DNA from 3 places in the Rhizobium viscosum genome. Region 2 is predicted to be linked to each of the others. Evidence: predicted binding sites of a transcription regulator. Region 2 holds the regulator's gene; each other region holds the start of a gene.
What was found. Region 2 encodes PhoB, which activates phosphate uptake and scavenging genes when phosphate is short. Its sites were predicted from a motif close to TGTCATNNANCTGTCAT; they were not measured.
Positions count from the first base shown of each region.

Region 1 (4,019 bases), on a different contig from region 2:
CCGTCGCCATGACGGAAATCCTGATCGGCTATGTCGGGGCGGCCGCCACCAAGGGCCTGATCATCGGCGTCATCATCCTCTTGACCGCCAACCTCTTCGTCGATGTCAGGATCGAGCATCCCTTCATGATGGTGCTGTTCTTCCTGCTGACGGCAATCAGCTTCAGCCTGTTCGGCTTCATGATCGGCATCTGGGCGACGAATTTCGAGCAGCTGAACCTCATCCCCATGCTGGTCGTGCCGCCGCTGACCTTCCTCGGCGGCAGCTTCTACTCGATCAACATGCTGCCGCCCTTCTGGCAGGCGGTCAGTCATTTCAACCCGGTGCTCTACCTCGTCAGCGGCTTCAGGTGGAGTTTCTACGGTATTGCCGATGTGAACCCGCTTGTCAGCCTCGGGATGATTTCACTGTTTCTGGTGATTTGCCTGAGCACACTCGGGTGGATTTTCAAGACTGGGTATCGGCTACGCAACTGAGCGGGCGGACCGCCACCGGCAAAATCCGAGTAGGCGGCACAAAGTCGTTCACATTTTGTTCGCGGATGCTAGTCTGATCTCGCTGTCATATGCGGAGGAGGAGAGTCGTGGCGGATCAACAGGCGAAGTTCGAGCGGTTTAAAGCGCTGCATCAACGGGATGAGGCATTCGTCATTCCGAACCCGTGGGATGCCGGCTCGGCGCGGATTCTGACAGGCCTTGGTTTCGAGGCTCTGGCGACCACCAGCGCCGGCTATGCCTTTTCGAAGGGCAAGCGAGATTCCTTTGCGAGCCTGAAGCGCGGCGAGATCCTCGACAATGCCGCCGAGATCGTCGGAGCAACCGATCTTCCCGTATCGGCCGATCTCGAAGACGGGTTCGGCGCAGCACCCGAGATCTGCACCGAAACGATCCGGCTCGCCTCAGCGGCCGGGCTGGTCGGCGGATCGATCGAGGACGCCACGGGCGATCCGGCAAGGCCGATCTATTATCTGGCGCAGGCCGTCGAGCGGGTGCAGGCCGCGGCTGAGGCGGCGCGGAAACTGCCTTTCCTATTGACGGCGAGGGCGGAGAATTTTCTCTGGGAACGGCCCGATCTCGATGACACGATCAAGCGGCTGCAGGCTTTCTCGGCAGCCGGCGCCGATGTCCTCTATGCGCCCGGCCTGCCTGATATCGACGCCATCCGAACCGTCTGCGCCGCCGTCGACAAGCCCGTCAACGTGGTGATGGGGCTGAAGGGGCCGCGCTATAGCGTTGCCGAACTCTCGGCGGCGGGCGTGCGCCGGGTGAGCGTGGGCGGGTCCTTTGCGCGCGCCGCACTTGGTGCGCTGCTGCGGGCCGCCGAGGAGGTGAAATCGTCGGGCACCTTCACCTACGCCGGCGATGCGATCCCGGCAGCCACGCTCAGCCAGCTGATGTCGCAGGAGAAGCGGGGTGACCGGCAATAGACTGCTGCATCGACGGCCTCTCATTGCGGATTGGTGATGAAGTCGGGAAATTTGTGGTAGATGCAGTCGCTCATCAAGAAGAACGACATGCCGGTATCGCCAAGTTCGTACGATGAAAGCTCCCACTCGAAGGTGTCGTGACCATCGTACCCGGCCAGGAATGCCATCAGGCTCAACTCCCGGTACGGTCCCGGCGGAAACATTGCGCCATACACCGTCACCTCCTTTCCGGCGAACTCGCCCTTGATGACCCTCCTGATTTCCAGATCCGCCCGGATCATTCGGGTCGGGAATTCGTTCATTACGATCAAACCGGATTCGCCGATGAAAAGCGACTTCACGCTGGCTTCTACCACCACCTTCGCCTTTGCCAGCAGCTCATTCTGCGGAGGACATCGCGGCATCCCGACTGCTGGTCTCAGGCTGAGGACCAACAGAATGAAAATCGCGTGGAAGCCTGTTTGCATGCGCGCGCTCGATGATGCTCCGGGCATCGGTGTTCCCCCATTCGGCAGGCCAATTCCTGCCGGTTGCGCGAAGCTGAACTCGAATTGTGGCTTATCCGCCGCCGAACGATGGCGTCGCGGCGTCAAACAGGTGATGGTTGTAAGTGCGAAATGACGGAACCCGGATGTCAGCCAATCAGCCCTTCCTCTTACGCCCCTTGCCGTGCCGGGGGCGGAAATCGACGAGCAGAGATTTCAGCTCAAGTTCGCGCACGCGCCGTGCCGCTTCGTCAGGGCTGACCCAGTCCAGCACGCGCTGGCCGACCTCTCGGAACTGCCCCTGCGTGCGGTCCACCTCGATCTGGAAGATGTCGACGATGCAGGGAACAACGTCGCCGTCATCCAGTTCCTTGAGGTAGGTATAGTGGCCGACCGGCTTCTTGCTCACCGTCCCGCGCACGCCTGCTTCCTCCCAGGCCTCTATGGCAGCCGCCTCATGCGGCTTCTTCTTTTTCATCGGCCAGCCCTTGGGAATGATCCAGCGGCCGCTGTCGCGCGTGGTGACGACGAGGATCTCGATTTCGGGGCGATCGCTTTCAGTATCGCTGTTTCGATAGCGGAAGCAGAGAGCGCCATATTGCTGGCGAAAGGCGCCGGAGAAGAGCTTCTCGGGCCTTTCCGCAAGTTGCTTCAGCAGGGGCTTTGGGGTGGTGGCGCGAGGTTTTGCGCCTTTTTTGCTGGATTTCATGACATCAAGCATTGTCAATTTCTGCATTTTCGATCAATTGCCTGCGACGTTTTATGACAGATTTATGACAGTCTCTTGCGACTGTTGTATCCGCTTCAGGAAGGATCGCCCGAGATGATGAGCGTGTTTCGCAAGATGATGCCGCGGGAGGACCGCTTCTTCGAGATGTTCTGCCGGCATTCGGAAACGGTCGTCGCTGCCGCCCACGCGATGGAACGGTTGTTGAAAGGCGAAGCGGTTCAGGAAAATTGCGACAGGATCATCGCGCTCGAAGATCAGGCGGACGACATTACACGCGAAGTGCTTGTCGCCGTCCGGCGGAGCTTCATCACGCCCTTTGATCGCGGCGACATCAAGGATCTCATCCAGTCCATGGATGATGCGATCGACATGATGCACAAGACGGTGAAGATCATCCGCCTGTTCGAGCAGACGAGTTTCGACCCGCTGATGCAGGAGATGGGCGGGGAGATCGTCAAGGCGGCCGCCTTGATGGCGGAGGCGATACCGCTTCTCAACAAGATGGGTGCGAATGCGCAGCGGCTGGCTGTCATCGCCGAAGAGATCACCCGGGTCGAGGGCCGCTCCGACGAATTGCATGACGAGGGGCTGAAGGACCTTTATCGCCGGCATGGCGCCAGCGGCAATGCCATGGCCTATATGATCGGCAGCGAGATCTACTCCAACCTCGAAAAGATCGTCGACCGGTTCGAGGACGTGGCCAATGAAATCAGCGGCGTCGTCATCGAGAACGTCTGATGGAAGCCACTCTCTCCCTTCCGCTGCTGATCGGCCTGATTGGTGTCGCGCTATTCTTCGATTTCCTCAACGGGCTGCACGACGCGGCAAACTCGATTGCGACCATCGTGTCCACCCGGGTTCTCAGGCCACAGTATGCCGTCGGGTGGGCGGCCTTCTTCAATTTCATCGCCTTTCTGTTTTTCGGCCTGCATGTCGCCGAAACGCTCGGCACCGGCATCATCGATCCGGCAATCGTCTCGCCGCAGGTAATCTTTGCGGCACTGATAGGGGCGATCGTCTGGAACATCGTCACTTGGCTCTTCGGCATTCCCTCATCGTCGTCGCATGCGCTGGTCGGCGGGCTTGTCGGGGCGGGGCTAGCGAAGGTCGGCTTCAGTTCCATTGTCTGGAGCGGCTTGTTGAAGACGGTCGGCGCAATTGTCATGTCGCCGGCAATCGGCTTCCTGCTTGCGCTGTTCTTCGTGCTCGTCGTCTCCTGGATGTTCGTGCGCCAGACGCCCTTTGCCGTCGACCGCACGTTCCGGATCATGCAGTTCATCTCGGCCTCGCTCTATTCGCTCGGCCATGGCGGCAACGATGCGCAAAAGACCATGGGCATCATCGCCGTTCTTCTCTTCAGTCAGGGGCAGCTCGGTCC
Region 1 covers NZ_JADBEC010000003.1:37,614-41,632, forward strand. Annotated here, with positions in the region: gene H4W29_RS32170 (ABC transporter permease) at 1-476, shown strand, start outside; gene H4W29_RS32175 (isocitrate lyase/PEP mutase family protein) at 584-1,426, shown strand; gene H4W29_RS32180 (hypothetical protein) at 1,447-1,920, opposite strand; gene H4W29_RS32185 (NUDIX hydrolase) at 2,069-2,620, opposite strand; gene H4W29_RS32190 (DUF47 domain-containing protein) at 2,735-3,379, shown strand; gene H4W29_RS32195 (inorganic phosphate transporter) at 3,379-4,019, shown strand, end outside.
Region 1: a site for PhoB is predicted at 2,674-2,690, ahead of H4W29_RS32190 (DUF47 domain-containing protein). Genes of this name have one in related genera too.

Region 2 (4,019 bases):
CCGTTGCCGTCAGCCCGGAAGTCATCCTGATGGACGAGCCGTGCTCGGCGCTCGACCCGATCGCGACTGCCAAGGTCGAAGAGCTGATCCACGAGCTGCGTGAGAACTACACCATCGTCATCGTGACGCATTCCATGCAGCAGGCCGCTCGCGTATCACAGCGTACGGCCATGTTCCACCTCGGCAACCTGGTCGAGGAAAACGATACCGACAAGATGTTCACCAATCCGGACGATCCGCGCACCCAGGACTATATCATGGGCCGGTTCGGCTGATTTTGGCGATGTGAAGCCTTCCCGATTTTCGAGGACAAAGCCCCATGGCATCGACACATATTTTTTCCGCCTATGACGACGATCTGAAATTCCTGTCCCGGCGCATTTCCGAGATGGGCGGCCTTGCCGAGCAGATGGGCGCCGACGCCGTCCGTGCGCTTGTTAACGGTGACACCGCACTCGCCCAGAAGGTCATTTCCGACGACGTGATCCTCGATCACGCGGAGCGCGAGATCAACGACAAGGCGATCGTCACGATCGCCCGTCGCCAGCCGATGGCCTCCGACCTTCGTGAGATCATGGGTTCGATCCGCATCGCCGCCGACCTCGAGCGCGTCGGCGATCTCGGCAAGAACACGGCCAAGCGCGTCATCGCCGTCCAGAGCACCGGCGTTCCGCGCAAGCTCGCCCGCGGTCTCGAGCATCTCTCCGAACTGGCACTCGTCCAGCTCAAGGAAGTGCTCGACGTCTACACCAATCGCTCGGCCGACAAGGCCAAGTCCATCCGCGAGCGCGACGATGAGATCGACGCGATGTACACCTCGCTGTTCCGCGAACTCCTCACCTACATGATGGAAGATCCGCGCAACATCACGAGCTGCACGCATCTTCTCTTCTGCGCCAAGAACATCGAGCGCATCGGCGACCATGCGACCAACATTGCCGAGACGATCTACTACATGGCAACTGGCGCCCAGCCGGAAGGCGAGCGTCCGAAGGACGACAGCGCCAATACCGTTGGTGCGGTGACGGAGTAATCCTGAACTGCCGATTATGTGCGCGCCCCGCTGGGGCGCGCATGGGTCGCAGCCCATTCCGAGTTCCTGCATGGTCCCCCCGCTTAAATCACCCCCGGTTTAAGGATCATGCATTAGGAGACTGACACGCATGATCCCAAGAGTTGCAGTTGTTGAAGATGAAGAGGCGCTGAGCGTGCTTCTCCGCTACAACCTCGAAGCTGAAGGTTTCGAGGTGGATACGATCCTTCGTGGCGACGAGGCCGAAATCCGGCTTCAGGAGCGCACGCCGGACCTGCTCATCCTGGACTGGATGCTGCCCGGCGTCTCCGGCATCGAGCTCTGCCGCCGGCTGCGCATGCGGCCGGAAACCGAGCGCCTGCCGATCATCATGCTGACGGCACGCGGCGAAGAGAGCGAGCGCGTTCGCGGTCTCTCGACCGGCGCCGACGACTATGTCGTCAAGCCCTTCTCCACGCCGGAACTCGTTGCCCGCGTCAAGGCGATGCTGCGCCGCGCCCGTCCGGAGGTGCTGTCGACGGTTCTGAAATGTGGTGATATCGAGCTCGATCGCGAAACCCATCGCGTCCATCGCAAGAGCCGCGAAGTCCGCCTCGGCCCGACCGAATTCCGCCTGCTCGAATTCCTGATGTCGTCGCCGGGCAGGGTCTTCTCCCGCTCGCAGCTCCTCGATGGCGTCTGGGGCCACGATATCTATGTGGACGAACGCACTGTCGACGTCCATGTCGGCCGCCTGCGCAAGGCGCTGAATTTCTCCAACATGCAGGATGTCATCCGCACCGTCCGCGGCGCGGGATATTCCATGGAAGCTTAATCCGAGTGATCGGAGGTCCAGACGGGTCGCTCGCTTGCCGGGCGGCCCGTTTGCATATCTGGCACCCCTAGCTCATGAAAGCCGACACCAGGCGCAGAAAGCGAACCTCGAGAGGATCTGCTTTCTACAGACGGATGCGCACAAGAATTCGATCAAGAGCCTTTTGCAAAGCCGCAGTGCCGCCGAACTCGCGAAAGTCCTCGAGCACCTGTTCATTCAATCCGCCCTTGGTCGAATGCTCGCCGATGAGTTCATCAAAACTCGCCACAGGTTTTGATCGGGCAGCATGGGCGAGGCCGGAAAACAATTGACGGAGGTAGGCGTCGCCAGCCGTTCCCGAAAGCCCCTTGCTCTGGAGCCAGGTCGACGTCGCGTCCAGGATGCCGAAATAGCTGGCCATCAGGCAGCTTGCCACCGCGAGAAGCTCGAACTCCTGCTTGTCTTCAACCTGGATCGCCGTTCCGAGCGCCGAAAAGAGGGCGTGGGAAACCTCGTCGGGCGGGTAGATCGCGGTCGCCCCCTGGAGATCTGCAACGAACGGAAGTGGAATTGCCAGGCTCAGGCGAACCGGCTCATCGATCCACGCCAGCAGTTGATCCATTGGCGTGGCCGCGACAAAGCTGATGACATGGTGGCCCGGCCGAAATCGGAGCGAGCGGATGACCTCCTCGGCAATTTGCGGCCTCACTGCCAGAAATACGAGATCGGAGCGGTCGAGAACATCCTGGTTGCCCAAAGCGATCGATACATTCCGGTTTGCCTCCGCGAGGCGGGCCGCGACGCTTGCGCTGCGCGGTGACAGCACGATCGGTGTGTCGCGAAACGCTGTCTTGCCCAATCCGGTGACGACGGCGTCGGTAATCGTGCCCGTCCCGACGAATCCGATTGTCATCCGCTTTGGATCGATCTCCATTGGCACCCCCGAGCGACTGTTTGCGCCGTGCTACTCGACAAGAATACCGCATCTGTATCAGAAAATCGCGCTACGGCGCCATGACCACCATTCCATGCCAGTCTGGGGCTGAGACGCTTGGTGGCCTTGGCCACATAAGTTCGCATTGTCCGGCATGGCGAACGGACGGCAGAGATCGGCCTCCGACAAATAGTCGTGGTCAGGAGCCGTTTTCCAGCCCTCCTGTGCCGGCTAAAAAATCACCCCTCCGCGCAAGGCGAGGAGGGGTGATGGTACTTTGCGTCTGTTGGAAAATCGTGGGTCAGCCGACCCGGACAGCCTTGCGGCGCTCGCTGACCGGCTGGTAGGCGAGGCGCTGGTGATAATTGCAGTAGGGCGAGGAATCCGGGGAGTCGCAGCCGCAGAAATAGAAATCGTCCTTCATCGGATCGCCGACCGGCCACTTGCAGGTGCGCTCCGTCAGTTCCGTCAGGCCGAGGCGGCGGGAGATCGGCACGACCACGTTCTTGGCCGGCACGTATTCCATTTCCTCGACCGTTTCGATCTCGATCTCTTCCTTCAGCATCGTTGCGCCCTGCTGGCGGGTAACGGTGCGGGTGGTGATGCGAGACGCATAGTTCGGCGCGCGCGGAGCCGACGTATTGCGCTTCGGTGCGCGCGCGGCGGTTGCCGTGCCGCCGGCCTTGGCGCGGCCGGGAAGACTGAGCCGGTGAACCTTGCCGATAACAGCGTTTCTACTGACGCCGCCAAGCTGCGCAGCGATCTGGCTGGCGCTCAGCCCCTCCGACCAAAGCTTCTTGAGCTTCTCGACACGCTCGTCTGTCCAGTTCATTGCCCTGTCTCCACCTTTCGCGTTGGTGATGGCAGAATCCCTCACCGTTGCCTCGGAAGTCTCCGAAGCAAGAAACGCCTGATCAATTTTGGTGACTAGTTCCGCCGCATGCAGTCTAGTAATTGAACTTTAACCTAGTGTGAGCCTGACTCTGTGACAAGAGTCGCAGGAATCCGATGAATCCGAATTCGAGGTTTTCCCCAACTTGCTTCCCGAGAGAGTCATTTCTGCAACATTAGCTGTTGATAGACCTGTAAAGCCGATTGCAGGCTTGACGCATGCGCTAAATCCTCAGTTTTGTTGACATTGCAGTGCGAAAAGTAAATAGTGATCCAGGCCGCCGAAAGGCGGCATTTTTAATTTTTCGGACCTGGTTTTCTTAGCCGGAGTCCGGTGCCTCAGAACCTGATCAGGAGATCGCGCCATG
Region 2 covers NZ_JADBEC010000001.1:1,353,366-1,357,384, reverse strand. Annotated here, with positions in the region: gene pstB (phosphate ABC transporter ATP-binding protein PstB) at 1-275, shown strand, start outside; gene phoU (phosphate signaling complex protein PhoU) at 320-1,033, shown strand; gene phoB (phosphate regulon transcriptional regulator PhoB) at 1,164-1,847, shown strand; gene H4W29_RS06815 (pyrroline-5-carboxylate reductase) at 1,972-2,760, opposite strand; gene H4W29_RS06810 (GcrA family cell cycle regulator) at 3,062-3,592, opposite strand; gene H4W29_RS06805 (aspartate aminotransferase family protein) at 4,017-4,019, shown strand, end outside.

Region 3 (4,019 bases), 900 kb from region 2:
TGTCATTTCCGTGAGAAGGCTGGGGCTCAGCGCAGACAGGCCGTGGATCAGCGTCGTCCAGAGGATCCACACCAGAAAGACCAGGCCGAGTACGGTCGCGATACCGCAAAGCGTCAACGCGATTGCGCTGCCGATCTGGCGGCGGCGGTAAAGGGAGCCCGAATAGGTAGCCATGATTATTCCCCCCTCTGCTTTGCCATGCGCACCAGCATGAGCTTGGCGGCCGCCAGAACGATGAAGGTGACGACGAAGAGGATGAGACCAAGTGCTGCGAGCGACGACCTGTAGAGGTCGTCCGAAGCCTCGGCAAATTCATTGGCGAGCGTTGCGGCAATCGAGGTGCCGGGCTCCATCAGCGACACCGCGATGTTATGGGTGTTGCCGAGGACGAAGGTCACCGCCATGGTCTCGCCGAGTGCGCGGCCGAGACCCAGGAAGATACCGCCGACGACGGCTGTGCGGGTATGCGGGATGACGATATCGCGCACCACTTCCCACTTGGTCGAGCCTAGCGCATAGGCCGATTCCTTCAGCTGCGCGGGGACGACGAGGAAGACGTCGCGCATGACCGAGGAAATGAAGGGGATGATCATGATCGCCAGTACGATGCCCGATGTCAGCATGCCGATACCGAGCGGAGCTCCCGAAAACAGCGCGCCGATCAGCGGGATCGGACCCAGCCAGTCGATCAGCACCGGCTGGATATAATCCGACATGAAGGGCGCGAAGGTGAAGAGACCCCACATGCCGTAAATGATCGAGGGGATACCGGCGAGAAGCTCGACCGCGCCGCCGATCGGCCCGCGAATGGAGCGCGGCGCAACTTCGGTGATGAAAACCGCGATGCCAAGGCTGACGGGAACGCCGATGATCATGGCAAGCGCCGAGGTGACAAGCGTACCGTAGATCGGCACGAGGCCGGCGAATTGTTCAGCCACCGGATCCCATTCCGTGCCGGTCAGGAAGCCGAAGCCGAAGGTCCGGAACGCGAGAAGCCCGCCCATGGCCATGGAGATCGCCGCTGCCAGCAGGACGGCAAGAACAAACAGGCCGCAGCCCAAAACTATCCAGTAAAAAATACGATCGCCTGCAGCGCCGTCGCGGCGCTTCACGCCCGCGGTGTCGGCGGGCAGCGATGCCAGTGCTTCGCTCATATCCGTACGCTCTGCTGCTTTGAGGGGGTGTCAAAGGCATCAGGGGCGGAAAGCCAAGCTTCCCGCCCCGACCGCAGTTTCGTCAGGATCAGCTCTTGAAAGAGGCCGTCCAGTAATCTTCGATCTGCTTCACGAGCGTATCCGGAAGCGGAACGTAGTCGAGCGAGGAGGCTTCCTTCTGGCCCTTTTCGAGAGCCCACTTGAAGAAAGAGAAAGCAGCCTTGGAGCGTTCAGCGTCCTTCGGCTCCTTGTACATGATCGCCCAGGTGGTTGCCGTGATCGGCCAGGCCTTTTCGCCCGGCGCGTTGGTCATGATCAGGTAGAAGTCCTGAGCCTTGCCCCATTCTGCGCTTGCAGCGGCAGCCGAAAAGCTCTCGGCATTCGGCTTCGGATACTGGCCGGCAGCGTTCTGAACCAGAACGAAGGGCAGCTTGTTCTGCAGAGCGTAGGCGTATTCGACGTAGCCGATCGAATCCTTGACGCGGGTTACATAAGCAGCAACGCCTTCGTTGCCCTTGCCGCCGATACCAACAGGCCAGTTGACGGCGGTGCCTTCACCAACCTTGGACTTCCAGTCCGGGTTTACCTTCGAGAAGAAGTTCGTCCAGTTGAAGGAGGTACCGGAGCCGTCAGAACGGTGAACAACGGCGATCTGGCTGTCGGGCAGCTTCAGGCCCGGGTTCAGATCGGCGATGGCCTTGTCGTTCCACTTGGTGACGTTGCCGAGGTAGATGTCAGCGAGAACCTTGCCGGAGAGCTTCAGTTCGCCTGATTTGATGCCCTTGACGTTGATGACGGGAACGATGCCGCCAACGACGAGCGGGAACTGGCCGAAGCCGCCAGCCGTCAGATCTTCCGGCTTGAGCGGGGCGTCGGAAGCGCCGAAGTCAACCGTTGCAGCCTTGATCTGTGCGATACCGCCACCCGAACCGATCGACTGGTAGTTCAGCTTGTCGCCGGTTTCCTTGTTGTAGTCTGCGGACCATTTCGAAAGAACCGGATAGACGAAGGTGGAGCCAGCGCCGGTAATATCGGCAGCGGAGGCCGAGACTGCCAGAGCGGCAACCAGGCCGGCGCCGAGGCAGGCCGAAAGAAGTTTCTTGGTGAGCATTTGCGACTCTTCCCTGATGGAACTAGAGGACGACGAGGTCCGGCGCCATGGAGGGGGTGTCCATTGTCGAGAGCGCTGAATTTCCTCATCACGGGAACGCGGCTAGGCGCCCATTATTACAGTTTGATGACAGTTTGTGATGGGCGACATGAAATGCAAAGCTGTGCATAAGTCGCTGAAGTCACTGACTTTCCTGATGAATCGCGCGCTGACAATGCCTTGGCGAATGAGGTGTGGCCCTATTGCCGCAGGGCTGCGGTCGATTGCCGCAGCAATGTGTGAAAATGTCGTTTTCAGACGCCAAAACGCTCCGAGGACCTGACGACCGCCCGCGTGTGCTACCGCAATCTACGCGGCATGCTCTTGAAGCTTGCTGGATATTTCGAGTGCCGACATAGGTTTGCCGATCAGATAGCCCTGGAGCTGGTCGCAGCCGGCCTCACGCAGGATCGCCGCCTGGCGCGTATTCTCGATACCTTCGGCTGTCACGGGAATCTGCAGAGCGGTCGCCAGGGAGATCGTGGCCCTCAGAACGTCGGCGCCATTCGAGGCTTGGTCGAGAGCGGACACGAGCGAACGGTCGATCTTCATGCGATCAAACCCGAACTGCCGCAATGCGCCGATGCTTGCATAGCCGCAGCCAAAGTCATCAAGCGCGAATTTTATACCGACCTGTTTGAGGTGATCTATCGACCGACGGGCCTGTTCCGGGTTTGTCATCAGGACGCCTTCGGTGATCTCCAATGTCAGGCGCTTAGGATCGAAATCGAGCTCCTGCAGAAGCGAGATCACTTCGGCGGCGAATTCCGGGTTGCAGAGTTGGACCGGCGAAACGTTCACCGACAATGCCAGGCCAGGCCAGTTCTTGGCGTGCCCGATGGATGTTTTCAACATGTGAGTGCCGAGTGCATCGATGAGGCCGCACCTTTCGGCGAGCGGGATGAAAATCTCAGGGCTTATGTTTCCCGCTGGAGTTCGCCAACGCGCCAGTGCTTCAAGACCAGTAACAGCGCCTGTCGCAGCGGAGACGAGAGGCTGGAAAAAAGCTTCGATCGCACCATTGCTGATGGCGCTCTTCAACAGAGCTTCCATTTCGGCGACCCTCTGGCGTTCCCGATCCAGCTCCGGGTCGTATTCGATCGCCCGGCCTCTGCCGTTTGCCTTGGCCCGATAGAGCGCCATATCCGCCCTGCGGAGGAGCTCCAAAGGCGGTACGTCTCCGTCACGTGCGGCAGCTCCGATGCTTGCGCCGACTTCGATCGTTCGCCCTTCGATTTTGAAGGGTTCGGTGAACAGCGCCAGAATAGTCTCTTCTATCTCCCCACGCGCGGCGGTTCCAATCTGCACCAGCGCAAACTCGTCGCCTCCCAGTCGGGCGGCCGCAACGACTTCAGGGTGACAGGCGATCAGGGCGTTCGAGACGATCCGGATCAGATCATCCCCTACCGCGTGCCCCCAGGCGTCATTGACTGCCTTGAAGCCATCGAGATCGACCAGATAGAGCCGGGGTGGCGCAACATGAGTGTCTTCCAGCTCTTCCAGCAGTGCGAGAAGCCCATGCCTGTTCAACAGGCCGCTCAGGCTATCGTGGTTCGCCTCGAAAATCGCCGCTTGGGCCAATTGGCGCAGGCGGCGCGCCTCGGATGCGCCTACCAGCAGAACGCCCCCCAGGAACATCAGAAGGATGATGACAGCGGCCGCAACGTAAGGATAGACCTGGTGAAACACGGCGGTTCCGGGCGCTTTGCTGGGCC
Region 3 covers NZ_JADBEC010000001.1:450,513-454,531, forward strand. Annotated here, with positions in the region: gene pstA (phosphate ABC transporter permease PstA) at 1-174, opposite strand, end outside; gene pstC (phosphate ABC transporter permease subunit PstC) at 177-1,154, opposite strand; gene pstS (phosphate ABC transporter substrate-binding protein PstS) at 1,243-2,265, opposite strand; gene H4W29_RS02330 (bifunctional diguanylate cyclase/phosphodiesterase) at 2,614-4,019, opposite strand, start outside.
Region 3: a site for PhoB is predicted at 2,381-2,397, ahead of pstS (phosphate ABC transporter substrate-binding protein PstS). Genes of this name have one in related genera too.